Linked DNA regions of Marinobacterium aestuarii. The protein of the gene in region 2 interacts with the protein of the main gene of each other region in a pairwise test. Links are inferred from orthologs where the notes say so. Each region holds a gene or a part of one and is shown on either strand. Other genes may lie near its edges.

Region 1 (4,517 bases), 1.7 Mb from region 2 along the record:
CTCTTCCGCTTTATCAGCTTCAGTGGCAGCATCTTCGCTGTCACTGTGCTGCGCGCTCCAGCTTCGAAGAACACCTGCGTTAAATTCATCTCCTGCCTGACGACAAGAAGATACTGCCAAGCCCGCGCATCAACCGCGCGCAAAATGCTGTGCCATTTTTCGCAAGCATGGAAGTTCTCGCCTATACAGACGCGTTGAAACGCAGGCAAGAATGCTGCGAATAGCCGCTATGGCATGCAGTACGGCGGGCAGCGACAGGCAAGATAACGCAGATAAACGCAAGAACACTTCAGATTGAAGAATTCGGATGGAAGAAAAGCGCAAAAGCAGCGACTGACAAGAATAGCCAGCCGCTGCAGTCAGATCAGTGACAGCCCTCCGGCTGCTCAGACACCACATGCAACGCCAGATCACCATCGTCACCGACACTGATCTCCACGGTACCGCCCTCTTCGGCCAGCTCGCCAAACAGAATCATCTCTGCCAACGGCTTTTTCAGCTGCTCCTGAATCAGGCGCTTCATTGGCCGGGCACCCATAGTGTCATCGTAGCCTTTCTCCGCCAGCCAGGCGCAGGCGGCATCATCCACATGCAGCACGACCTTTTTCTCATCCAGCTGCGCCTGCAACTCGGTGAGGAACTTGTCGACCACACCCCGAATAATATCCGGCGATAGCGACTTGAACTGGATGATGCCATCCAGGCGGTTACGGAATTCCGGCGAGAACATGCGAACGATCGCCGCCATACCATCGCTGGCGTGATTCTGGTGCGTGAAACCAATGGACGGCCGACTCATCGCCTCGGCACCGGCATTGGTGGTCATCACCATGATGACATTACGGAAGTCCGCCTTGCGGCCGTTATTGTCGGTCAGGGTGCCGTTATCCATCACCTGCAACAGCAGGTTGAACACCTCAGGGTGCGCCTTCTCGATTTCATCGAGCAAGAGCACGCAGTGCGGTGACTTGGTCACAGCCTCGGTCAGCAAGCCGCCCTGATCGTAGCCGACGTACCCCGGAGGCGCACCGATCAGACGCGATACGGTGTGACGCTCCATATACTCGGACATATCAAAGCGCACCAGCTCAATGCCGAGAATCCGCGCCAGCTGCGAGGTCACCTCGGTCTTGCCGACGCCTGTCGGGCCCGCAAACAGGAAACAACCCACCGGCTTATTGGCCTCCTTGAGGCCGGCCCGCGACAGCTTGATGGCAGACGACAGCGTATCGATGGCCTGCTCCTGACCCAGCACCACCATTTTCAGGTTGGAATCGAGTTTCTTGAGCAGATCCTTGTCGGAGGCGGACACGCTTTTGGGCGGGATACGCGCAATCTTGGCCACCACAATTTCGACCTCGGGGACATCAATCAGCAGCTTGCGCGTTTCCTCCGGCATCAGGCGCTGATAGGCACCCGCTTCGTCGATGACATCAATGGCCTTGTCGGGCATGTGCTTGTCATTGATGTAGCGATCCGCCAGTTCAGAGGCGGCACGCAAGGCCGCATCGGTGTATTTGAGCTGGTGATGCTGTTCGAAGCGATTCTTCAGTCCTTTCAGAATCTGGTAGGTATCCAGCACGCTGGGTTCCAGCACGTCTATCTTCTGGAAGCGGCGGGCCAGGGCCCGGTCTTTCTCGAAGATGCCGCGAAATTCCTGATAGGTCGTGGAGCCAATGCAGCGAATCTCGCCGGAGCTGAGCATGGGCTTGAGCAGGTTAGAGGCATCCATGGAGCCTCCGGAAGCGGCGCCTGCGCCAATGATGGTGTGAATTTCATCAATAAAGAGTATCGAGTGCTCCTGACTGCGAATCTCGCCCAGCAGCGTCTTGAGACGCTTCTCGAAATCACCGCGGTACTTGGTACCGGCCAGCAGCGCCCCCAGATCCAGCGAGTAAACCACACTATCGGCGATCACCGAGGGCACCTGTCCTTCGACGATGAGCTTGGCCAGACCTTCCGCAATGGCGGTCTTGCCAACCCCGGCTTCGCCGACCAGCAACGGATTGTTCTTGCGCCGGCGCGACAGAATCTGGATAACGCGCTCAACCTCCGCATCCCGACCCACCAGCGGATCAATACGCCCCTGCTGCGCCAGAATATTGAGATTGACGGCATACTTGGACAGCGCACTCTTGTCCTTGTCATCGCCGGCCTCGGAATCTACCGACACCTCATGATCCTGAGCTTCGTGATCCGACACGCGGGATATGCCATGGGAAATGTAATTGACCGCATCAATGCGCTCCACGCCCTGCTGCTGCAGAACGAACACGGCCTGGCTCTCCTGCTCGCTGAAGATCGCTACCAGCACATTGGCGCCGGTGACTTCGTGGCGCCCGGACGACTGCACATGAAACACAGCACGCTGCAGCACACGCTGAAAACCAAGCGTGGGCTGGGTTTCCATGTTGGGAATATTCTCCGGCAACAGCGGAGTTGTCTCATCTATGAAGGTGGTCAGCGACTGCCGCAATTTTGCGATATCAGCGCCACAGGCATTTAGTACCCCCTGGGCTTCGCGGTTATCTAGCAACGCGAGCAATAAATGCTCGACCGTCATGAACTCATGCCGCTTGTCCCGGGCTACCCGGAAGGCTGCGCTGAGGGTCTCTTCCAACTCTCTGTTAAGCATGGCGGACTCCTGATCAGACGCTTTCGACTTCACACAACAAGGGATGTTTATTTTCCCTTGAGTATTGATTCACTTGCGCGGCTTTAGTTTCAGCCACATCGCGTGTGTATATACCACAAACGCCTTTACCCTGAGTATGGACGGCCAACATGATCTGTGTCGCCTTTTCCTGATCCAGCGCGAAAAAAATCATCAACACCTCAATCACAAAATCCATGGGCGTGTAATCGTCATTCATCAGCACCACCCGATACATCGGCGGGCGCTTCAACTTTGGTTTGGCCTCTTCAGTGGCCAGCCCTGAATTATGATCGCCATGCTGCTCATCATGCCCATCGTTGTCATTATCAGACGAAAGCCTGACGGATACGGAACTGCTCATGCCTGAATATTAGCCTTTACTTTGGTCACTGGATGAAATTGGGGACTGACAATTAGCGTCCCGGATAGCCGGTGCTATACTGCCGTGACGCAGGAGGGATCCAGTATCAGCAGTACCTGCCTCAATGTAAAGAAGCCGCCCCCGGGTCCGCTTCACCATTGTAGCAAGTCAGCGTCTGGGAGTTGAGGCTTGTTTCCTGCAGACAAGCGCTCAGGGCAGTCAACTAGGGGAATTCGCGCATGCAGACAGGGAAAGTAAAGTGGTTCAATAACGCCAAGGGATATGGATTTATTCTTTCGGATGACCACAACGAAGACTTGTTCGCCCACTACTCGGCGATCCAGTCCGACGGCTACCGCAGCCTCAAGGCAGGACAGCTGGTCGAGTTCGAAACCCAGCCAGGCCCCAAGGGCACCCATGCTGTCAATATCAAGCCCATCGGCACGAACTGAGCCACAAGCAGCTGCCTGCCCACAGGTTTTGTCGTTCCAGCCTCAGATTCAGCCCCCAAGACAGCAAAAACCAGCCCGGAGGCTGGTTTTTTTTATGGCTTTCTTACTGACAGGCTAAATCATTGCCTCACTGCATTCTGGCAATGATGGCATCACCAAATTCCGAGCTTTTCAGCAAGGTGGCACCGTCCATCTGCCGCTCAAAGTCGTAGGTCACGGTCTTGGCCGCAATGGCGCCATCGACACCCTTGAGGATCAGATCCGCCGCCTCCAGCCAGCCCATATGACGCAACATCATTTCAGCCGACAGTATCAGGGAGCCCGGATTGACCTGGTCCTTGCCGGCATACTTGGGTGCTGTTCCGTGGGTGGCTTCGAAGATCGCCACTTCATCGGACAGGTTGGCCCCAGGCGCTATGCCAATACCCCCGACTTCTGCCGCCAGGGCATCGGAAATATAGTCACCGTTAAGGTTCAGCGTCGCTACCACGTCGTATTCAGCCGGGCGCAGCAGTATCTGCTGCAGCATGGCATCGGCAATGACATCCTTGACTACGATCTGCTTGCCGGATTTTGGGCTCTTGAAGCTCATCCAGGGGCCGCCATCCAGCAAGGTGGCGCCAAATTCTTCCTGGGCCAGCTCGTAACCCCAGTCCTTGAAGGCACCTTCAGTGAATTTCATGATATTGCCCTTGTGCACCAGGGTCACAGAGGCGCGATCGTTATCCACCGCGTATTGCAGCGCCTGACGCACCAGCCGCCGTGTCCCCTGACGGGACACCGGCTTGATGCCAATACCGCAATTCTCGTCAAAACGGATCTTGGTAACGCCCATTTCCTCTTTCAGAAAGCGAATAACCTTGTCGGCTTCCGCCGAACCCGCCTTCCACTCCACCCCGGCGTAGATGTCTTCCGAGTTTTCACGGTAGATCACCATGTCCACATCCTGCGGGTTTTTCAGAGGACTCGGTACCCCTTCAAACCAGCGCACAGGACGCTGACAGACATACAGATCCAGCTCCTGGCGCAGCGCCACGTTCAGCGAGCG
Region 2 (8,029 bases):
AGTCGGTAGCAGGCTCAGTCTGTGCTCCCGGTGCCTTTGTATAGATAAAAACGGGTAGCTGCGGGCACAGGAAAAACAGCACAGTGGTAGCGGACTCCAGTTGGTCAGTACTCTGGAATACCTGTGCCTGAAGCTGTTCCACCAGAGCCTGTGCCAGCTCATGGCGGGCGTCGTGTTCAAGGCCGTCCAGGTTGTCCCAGCGTGGTTGCAGCTCTCGGCGGATAAAACCATCGAGACGCGAGGCCAGTTCATCGAAGCTGATACCTGTGGGCGCGAGCTGCTGGGTCATCCACAGAATGCGCAGATAGGTCTTGTCGACAAGGGTACGGCCCGCATTGAGCCAGCCATAACGCGCCGCCTTTTCCAGGCCGCCATACATCAGTACCAGCAACGCATTTTCGCTGCTGCGAGCGTCCTTGCCCGAGGTGAAGTCGGGGTGGGGTTGCTGCCAGTAGTGCAGTAATGCGGTGTGGGGTGCCTGAGGCGCAGGGGACAGGGCGTTCATGGCTAGGCTCTCTGTACTTGATAATGGTGGCGATAGCGCCGGGCTAGGGTTGTCTGTTTATTTCACAATGCCTGTTCACTATAGGGCGTGGCATTGCACAGGCGTAGCGCCAGCATCCTGGAATAGTTGGAGCCAGGCGGGAGGCGGATTTTGACGGTTGGACTCAGATGCTGTTTATATGCGTTTATGGTCTAAATATAGAATATGATATTCCATTACATGCTATGCGGTTCTGTCTATACTGGCCCCAGTCGAATTTGATAACTGGCTCCATAGGCCCCCCCGGGGGCGCTGCCAGTGAGATAGCCAAAGCCGCAGGAGGCCCGAGCATGAGTGCAAATCTGAACGTACGTCTGGAAAGATCCCAGCAGACTCCGAGCAAAACCGGAGTTCAGGTTCTGGCCCAGGCGCTTGAACAGCGCAATGCCCGCATGCAGCAGATGGGCAAGAAGCCGACTGAAGCCGCAGCTCCCCAGTACGACTTCGTTGGTATCGCCGGCTGATCACTGCTTGAACCAGGCGTCACGCCGCGAGGCGAATCAATTAGAGTTTCCAATTTATTAAAGCCCGTTACTGGCCAGTAACGGGCTTTTTTGTGCGCGGATTTTGGCAGCCGGGTTGCCGGGGCTCTGGGTTTCAGGTGGCGATTATGCATAATGGTTCACCTGACTAAACAGGCTGAATGACAGGGTGGCGGATGAGTGACAGTTTGATGTTTTGGGCAACGGCTTTGGGCCTGGTGATCATAGTGGCTTCGTCCTGGTATATCGTCGTTCACCTGCGTGCCCTGAGACAGCAAAGGCAACAGCGGGAAGCGCTGCAGCGTGAGGCAGAAAGCAAGGCCCGGGAACAGCGCCAGTATCTGATCGACAGTATCCGGGTGATCGCCCGTGCCATGTCGGAAGACGAAAAGATGACTCTGACCGAAGGCTCCATCCGCCTGAAGGTACTGCTCGATAACCTGATGCCGGAACTGCATCAGAATCCCGACTTTGAAATTATATCGGCGCATTACGAGGCCACCCGGCATATTCCCTACCTGAAGGGGTGGAAGTCGCTGGAGCGTGCGCAGCAACGGCGTTTCCGTCAGGAAATGGATGTGCTGGAACAGCAGCACCGGGAAGCGCTGCTGCAGGCGGCTGCCAAGCTGCATGTGTATCCGCTCGATCGGATGCACTGACCCTTGGCCTTCCTGGCGGCGTTTGCCATTACTCTGCTACTTCTGTGTTTGATGGCGGCGGCGCTCTATTTCGGCAGGGCGCCGACCTATCGTCCGTCCAGAGCCGAGATACTGGCGTTGTTGCAGGGCGTACTGGAGGGTACGACGACGTGGCAGCGCTGGGACCTGTATGTCGGTATGCCGATGCGACATGACCCGGAACTCGAGGCCATACGTCTGCGCTGCCTGGTACTGCAGGAAGGCGACGATAACGAGCCTGCGGCCGGCGAGGGCATTGATGGTTATCTGTTTGACCGCGCCGGCAGAGAACGCTTGCGCAGCATTGTCGACGACCTGACAGACCTGATTGCCAAGGATCCGGTTTACCGCGAATTCTGACGGCCTTGCCGCTCCCGCATTAGAACCCATGCATCAGCACGAAAACCAGCCCCTCTCATGTTAGCGGGCCAGATGGTTCGCAGCAGCTTGAGTATTGTCGGACAGGTTGTCTAGATCGGATCTGTGTCTGCCGTTGGCAGGGGCTGCTTGCTGAGTCTTTGCAGGCGCCAGAGGGACTGCCAGAGTTCACGCTGTCCGCGGCCGGCATCAACACACTGGTGGAAGTCGGCGGTAAGGGCCTCGAACTCCGGCCAGTCGTAAAGTCCGCTGATGCCCAGCAGCTGGTGTGCATGGTGACGCATTTTGGCGGCGTCGCGGCTCAGCACTCCCTGCTGGCAAGCCTCCAGCTGGCGCTGAATTTCCTGTTGTATTTGCGCGTAGCTCAGCAGCGCAGAGGCATCTTTGTCCGCCGCAGCCTGGGGCGCAGGGCGCGTAGGCGCGGGGCTGCAGTGGCGCTTTACCGCTGCGAGCAGTTCAGGTTCATTGATGGGCTTGAACATGATTTTGGTGATGCCTGCGTTCTGCAAGGCCTGGTGCTCCCGCGGCACTACATTGGCTGTCAACGCGATGATGGGAAGCTCTGGGCAGGTTCGGCGCAGGCGTCGTGTGGCTTCTATACCGTCCATCCTGGGCATGTGCACATCCATCAGAATCAGGTCCGGCACCTTGTGCGCGACCTGATCCAGTACTTCCAGCCCGCTGGTGGCCTGCCTTGAGCGGATGCCGGCGCGGCTGAGAATCTTCATGATCAGCAGGCGGTTCAGGTCGTTGTCTTCGGCAATCAGCACGTCAAGGCCGGTACAGGGGGCTGTCTCGGCGGCGGCTTGGGTTGCCCCTATAGTTTTATCGATCACCGGGCCTTGTGCTGTTGCGTTCAGCGCCCGCAGCAGATTGCGTGGCCGCACCGGCTTGTGCACGACCAGTGTCTGCGTGTCCAGCTGGGGCTGGCTGGAGCCGCTGGCACAGAGAATAACCAGGCGAGCATTGTAGCTCTGGCGCAGCCGTTGCAGCAGGGCGTTGAATTCCTTGGTGCTCATGCCAGGGCTGTCGCCCCAGATCAGGCAGTTATGCTGGCCTGCACGGCGGCAAAAATCATCGAAGCTCAGTGCCGTGTCGACGCTCAGGTGCTGGCGCTGCAACAACGCCTGCAGGGATTTGCGCATGGCCGGATGGGGCTCGTAGAGCAGTATTGGGCCGTGTTCTAGCCGGGCTCCAGGCAGGGGTCTGGCGTCCGGTTCGCTGTAGGCAAAGGGAATCGCCAGGCTGATCTGCGTGCCCTTGTTCAGCTCGCTGCTGAGCTTGATCGTGCCCTCCATCAGGCGGGTGAGTTTCTGGGTAATCACCAGGCCCAGCCCAGAGCCGCCGAAGCGGCGGGTGATGGAGGTATCGGCCTGGGTGAAGGCCTTGAACAGTTTGCCTTTCTGGTTTTCCGCAATGCCAATGCCGGAATCCTCCACCCTTATTCGCAGCATGCACTGATATTTGTCGAGGTTTTCGGCTTCCACGAACAGCTGTACTTCACCTTTTTCAGTGAATTTGATGGCGTTGGCGACCAGGTTGGTAAGGATCTGGCGCAGGCGGGTGGGATCACCCTGCAGTATGTCGGGTATTCCCTGAGCGTAGTGCAGAATGAGTTCCAGTCCCTTGCTGTGGGCCAGCGGAGCCTGCATTTCCAGTACGTCGAGCAGCAGGTCTTCGAGGTCCAGTGGGATCTGTTCCAGCCTGATGGCATTGGACTCGAGCTTGGAGAGATCGAGAATGTCGTCGATGATGCTGAGCAGAACCGTGGATGTCTGGTTGATGATGCGGGTGTACTCGCGCTGCTCATCGTTGGCGTCGGTTTCATCGAGCAGGCGGGCGAAACCCAGCACCGAGGTCATGGGGGTGCGCAGCTCATGGCTCATGCGGGCCAGAAATTCGTCCTTGGCACGGTTGGCGGTGTCGGCCTTGAAGCGTGCCAGTTCTAGCTCGTGGTTCTTGGTTTCCAGGTGGTTCAGGGTGGCGCGCAGCCGTTTGGTGGTGGTGTCCACCTTGGATTCCATCATGGAACTGGATTCCTGGATACGGGCCGCCATGCGGTTGATGCCACGGGCCAGGGTGCGCAGTTCGCCGGTCAGGGAGACTTCGGCGCGGGTATCGAGCTGGCCGTCCTGCAGGCGCTCGACCACATGGCTGAGGCCCTGTATGGGCTGTGTGATACGGTTGCCAAAGCGCAGCGCTATGATGGCGGTGATGCCAAAGGTGCCGATCATCAGCAGCAGACCGGTAATCAGGATACTGCGCTGGCGGGTGCGGGTCTGGTCGCTGGACAGAACGACGATGACCCAGCCAATGGTGTCCAGCCGGGCCTTGGCGTCGGGATATTCGGGAAAATCCTGGAAGGATATGCCGGTCACCTGTACAGGTTCTGCGAAGTACCAGTGATTGTTGTCCTGATAGACAAAGGGGCCCTGGGGTTTCAGGTGCAGATCGAAAGCGCGGGAGCGGGTAATGAGTTCAAAACGGTTATCCAGAAAGGCAACGTCGGCGACATCGGGCTCCTGACTGACGCCCTTGCCAAGATTGCGCAGCAGCTCGTGGTTGCCGAGCAGCAGGCCAAACTCGGACGCGGATGCCAGCAGACGGCTGATGGACTGACCGCGCTCCAGCAGTGAGAACTGGGTGTCATCGATCCGGGTGCTGATGAAGTAGCCGCCCAGCACCAGAGCAAAGAGGACCATCGGCAACAGCGAGATCATCAGCACGCGCTGGCGGATTCCCAGGGTTCTAAGGCGGCGTTTCATTCTGTGCCGTCCTCCAGCTGGCGGTGCAGCGCCAGGTCGTCAGGTTCAGGCAGTTCCAGGGTACGGGCCACTATAGGGTTGCTGCTGACATTGTAGTATTTCGGGTAGACCGGTGGCGGCAGGGGCCGGGACAGGTCGAGTTCGCGCAACAGCTCGCCGGTCTGCCGGCCGATCTGCGCGGGTGTTGAGTATACCGCGGCCAGGGCCCCGGCTTCGACATAGGTTTTGGAAAAGCCAATCACCGGTACTTTCTGCTGCAGCGTAATGTACAGCAGCCATTTGGCGGTCGCGCGGTTAAACAGAGCCCGGTCCGGCAGGGCGAGAAAGACGTCACTTTGCTGAATCAGTGGCGTCAGTCGCTCGATCGGGTTATCCGTTTCGTCCAGGGTGATGGAGAGGGGTGTCAGCTGTTCCCTGCGGGAAGCGTCGTCGAACAGTTGCTGCGATGCCGTGGAAAACGGGCCGAACATGGTGCCGATACTTTTTGCATCCGGCACCAGCAGGTGGGCAAGGCGCAACTGGCGTTGCAGCGGCTGATCCAGATAGACCGCGCTGAGGCGACGCTGTCCGTTGTCGTACAGGGTCGACAGGGATTCAAAGGTCGTGCGCGGAATAAAGGTGCAGATCAGATCGGCGTGGCCGTTATGCTGCAGCAGCTGTTCGCAGGCACGGGCACCTATGGCAATGTTGATCGCCTGGTCGAGCCGCTCCTGGGACGGCATGCTGTCAGTACTGTATAGCGCCAGCGGTTTCTGGGCGCTGAGCCTGATTTCTTCGGCTACCAGCCGATAGAGCGCACTGTCCTCGCTCATTAATGCCAGTGGCTCAGCGACGGCGCTGGTGCCGGTAAGCCACAAAATAAACATCAGCAACAGAAGTCCTGGCCGCCGAATAGTGGAGTATTGTCTGTTTTTAGGTGTATCCGATGCCTGCATTCAGCGTGTCCGTTCGCGTCGCTCGGTAATCAGAATTCGAGTTGCAGTTGCAGATAGGTCCGTTGGTCGAATTCATTATAAGGGTAAAACTCGGCGTACTTGTTGCCCAGCAGATTCTGAAAAATCAGCGCACCTGAGAGGCGCTGGCCGGCGGGCAGGTTCCATTCCTTTGCCAGGCGAGCATCGGTGCGGTTGTAGCTGTCCCGGTAACCGCCCTCACCCCACTGCACATCATCCATATAGTATTGTGCCAGGCTGAAATCCCAGCGTGGCGCGAAATTGTAGTTCAGCAGCAGGGAGGCCGTATGCTCCGGTGACCGAGGCTTCCGCTCCCGCACCAGCCCATGTCCGGCTGGACCCTCATCGCGCAAAAAGTCGGTGGTGTTGATATAGCTGTAATTGAGCAGCACCCACAGGCGCTCCAGTGGCTGCAGACGCAGCTGAAACTCGGCACCGTTGTTGCGCCATGAGGTAGCGTTGGCGCTATAGCGCAGGCGGCTGTCAAGATCCGTATCCGGGACTCGGTAGCTGCTGATCGCATTATCGATATCTTCGACAAAAATTCGCAAGTCGAAATGTCCGGAAATGCTCTGGAAAGCCCGGTAATAACCGATTTCAGCCGTTTTTATACGTTCGGGATCAATATTGGGATTCGGTATGACGATGGTATCCAGCACGTCGCCGGCCGGGTCATAAATGATCGACTGGGAGTTTTTGTCCAGCAGCGAGGGCATGCGATAGGCCTGGCTGTAAGAGGTGCGAATAACCGACTGCTCATCGGGCCTGTAGTTCAATGCAACTCGGGGGATATCTGCGCACCGTCGGCGTTGGTACTGCTGCTTTCGAGCATGGCGCCGAAGTTGAGGGTAATGGCGTCGGCCGGAACCAGTTCCAGGTTGCCGAACAGGCGCCAGCGGTCCTCATTGATGCGCCCCCGTTCCTGCAGCAGCGCACCACTCTGGGCGGTTTCCTGCCGATACCCCAGCCCCCACAGAAAGGTGGTCTGCTCGGGTATCCACTGCTGTGTATGCTGCACTTCGATATCGTAGAGTTCGGTTTTGCCGTGCTCGCTGTCCAGCCGGAAATCCGGATTCTGTGCCAGCAGCGCTGCCGCAAAGCCGGCAGGCAGGCCCTCATATTTCACCAGGTCGGCAACGGTGGGGGCCGCAACGGAGAGGTTCAGGTAGTTGTGGTAGGCGGATACCTGGGTTTCGCTGGCGCTGTCGGTGACATGGTTCCAGCGCAGGTACTGATAGTTGGCCTGGGCATCACGGGGAATGACCGGCTTGAAGGTGCGGTCCATATCGCCGCGATCAGAATAACCGCTGCTGAAACCCGCCTGCATCAGTACGGTATCGGCCAGCGTCGGTGCCAGGGTGCCACTCAGGTTGAGGTACTCGCTGCGCGCGCCGTCCTGAAAGCGGTCGCTGCCATCATTCTGGTCATGACCTGCAGTAACCCGGAGCTGGGCGTTGCCCACAGGTACACTGAAACGGCCTTCCACACGTCGGGTATCCTGCGAGCCGCCCAGGACCTTGAGTGATGCGCCGGTTTCGCTGTAGGGCGAGCGGGTGACGATGTTGATGGCACCCAGAAAGGCGTTGGAACCGTAGGTTGGCACGTTGGAACCACGTACCACCTCGATGCGTTCTATGTCATCGAGGCTGAGTCCCAGGGAATTCCAGTCGACGGTGGACAGCAGCGGCAGATAGATCGAGCGGCCATCCACCAGTACCTCGAGGCGACGGGGAAAATCATCACTCACACCGTGGTAAGTGGCACCAAATTTGTTGGCGTTGACATGAAATGCCTGAAAACCGGGCACCAGACGCAGCAGGTCGGTAATGTTAAGTGCCCCTGAGGCGTGAATCATGTCCCGGTCGATCAGGCTGATGGAGGCCGGAGCCTCGGTCAGCTTTTGGGTGATACGGGTGGCCGAAATTACCTCCGGAATCACCGCATAGAAGTCGGATTCGCTGAACATGGCCTGACCCGGTTCATCAGGCTGCGTTGCGGCCATGGTGCACAAGGAGGGCAGAATCAGCAGTATCAATGTTGCTGTGCGCTGCTGCAGGCGTGGTTTGGTGTGTTTCATGGCGACTTTTCGCAATTATCATTAGATTGAATTTCAGCGTTGCGGATCAGATGCGTGTGCCGACATAAATCAGTACTGCAACCAGCAGCAGGGCTTCCAGAATGAAACCATTGGTTGTCAGTATCCAGTCCAGCATGGGTCTGTCCGAGTGCA

Evidence for each region.
Region 1: the proteins of A8C75_RS19720 (region 2) and clpA interact in binary tests that used the Escherichia coli proteins (3 or more experiments, as listed by UniProt). The link is inferred for Marinobacterium aestuarii from one-to-one orthologs.

What each region holds. Positions count from the first base shown.
Region 1 is NZ_CP015839.1:2,779,172-2,783,688, forward strand. Bases 1-2,983 are described here. They hold clpA (ATP-dependent Clp protease ATP-binding subunit ClpA), read right to left. Parts: upstream 2,636-2,983; coding sequence 365-2,635; downstream 1-364. Other genes in these bases: clpS (ATP-dependent Clp protease adapter ClpS), read right to left, coding at 2,649-2,983. In the rest of the region: more of clpS, read right to left, coding at 2,984-3,017; cold shock domain-containing protein CspD, read left to right, coding at 3,257-3,469; icd (NADP-dependent isocitrate dehydrogenase), read right to left, coding at 3,597-4,517. UniProt on the Escherichia coli protein: ATP-dependent specificity component of the ClpAP protease. It directs the protease to specific substrates. It has unfoldase activity. The primary function of the ClpA-ClpP complex appears to be the degradation of unfolded or abnormal proteins.
Region 2 is NZ_CP015839.1:4,500,186-4,508,214, reverse strand. Bases 1,974-5,246 are described here. They hold A8C75_RS19720 (response regulator), read right to left. Parts: upstream 4,847-5,246; coding sequence 2,174-4,846; downstream 1,974-2,173. Other genes in these bases: A8C75_RS19715 (ABC transporter substrate-binding protein), read right to left, coding at 4,843-5,246; A8C75_RS19725 (hypothetical protein), read left to right, coding at 1,974-2,063. In the rest of the region: A8C75_RS19735 (hypothetical protein), read right to left, coding at 1-505; A8C75_RS23715 (hypothetical protein), read left to right, coding at 835-1,008; A8C75_RS19730 (DUF2489 domain-containing protein), read left to right, coding at 1,203-1,685; more of A8C75_RS19725, read left to right, coding at 1,689-1,973; more of A8C75_RS19715, read right to left, coding at 5,247-5,712; A8C75_RS19710 (TonB-dependent receptor domain-containing protein), read right to left, coding at 5,811-6,575; A8C75_RS19705 (TonB-dependent receptor plug domain-containing protein), read right to left, coding at 6,572-7,876. UniProt on the Escherichia coli protein: Member of the two-component regulatory system UvrY/BarA involved in the regulation of carbon metabolism via the CsrA/CsrB regulatory system. Phosphorylates UvrY, probably via a four-step phosphorelay.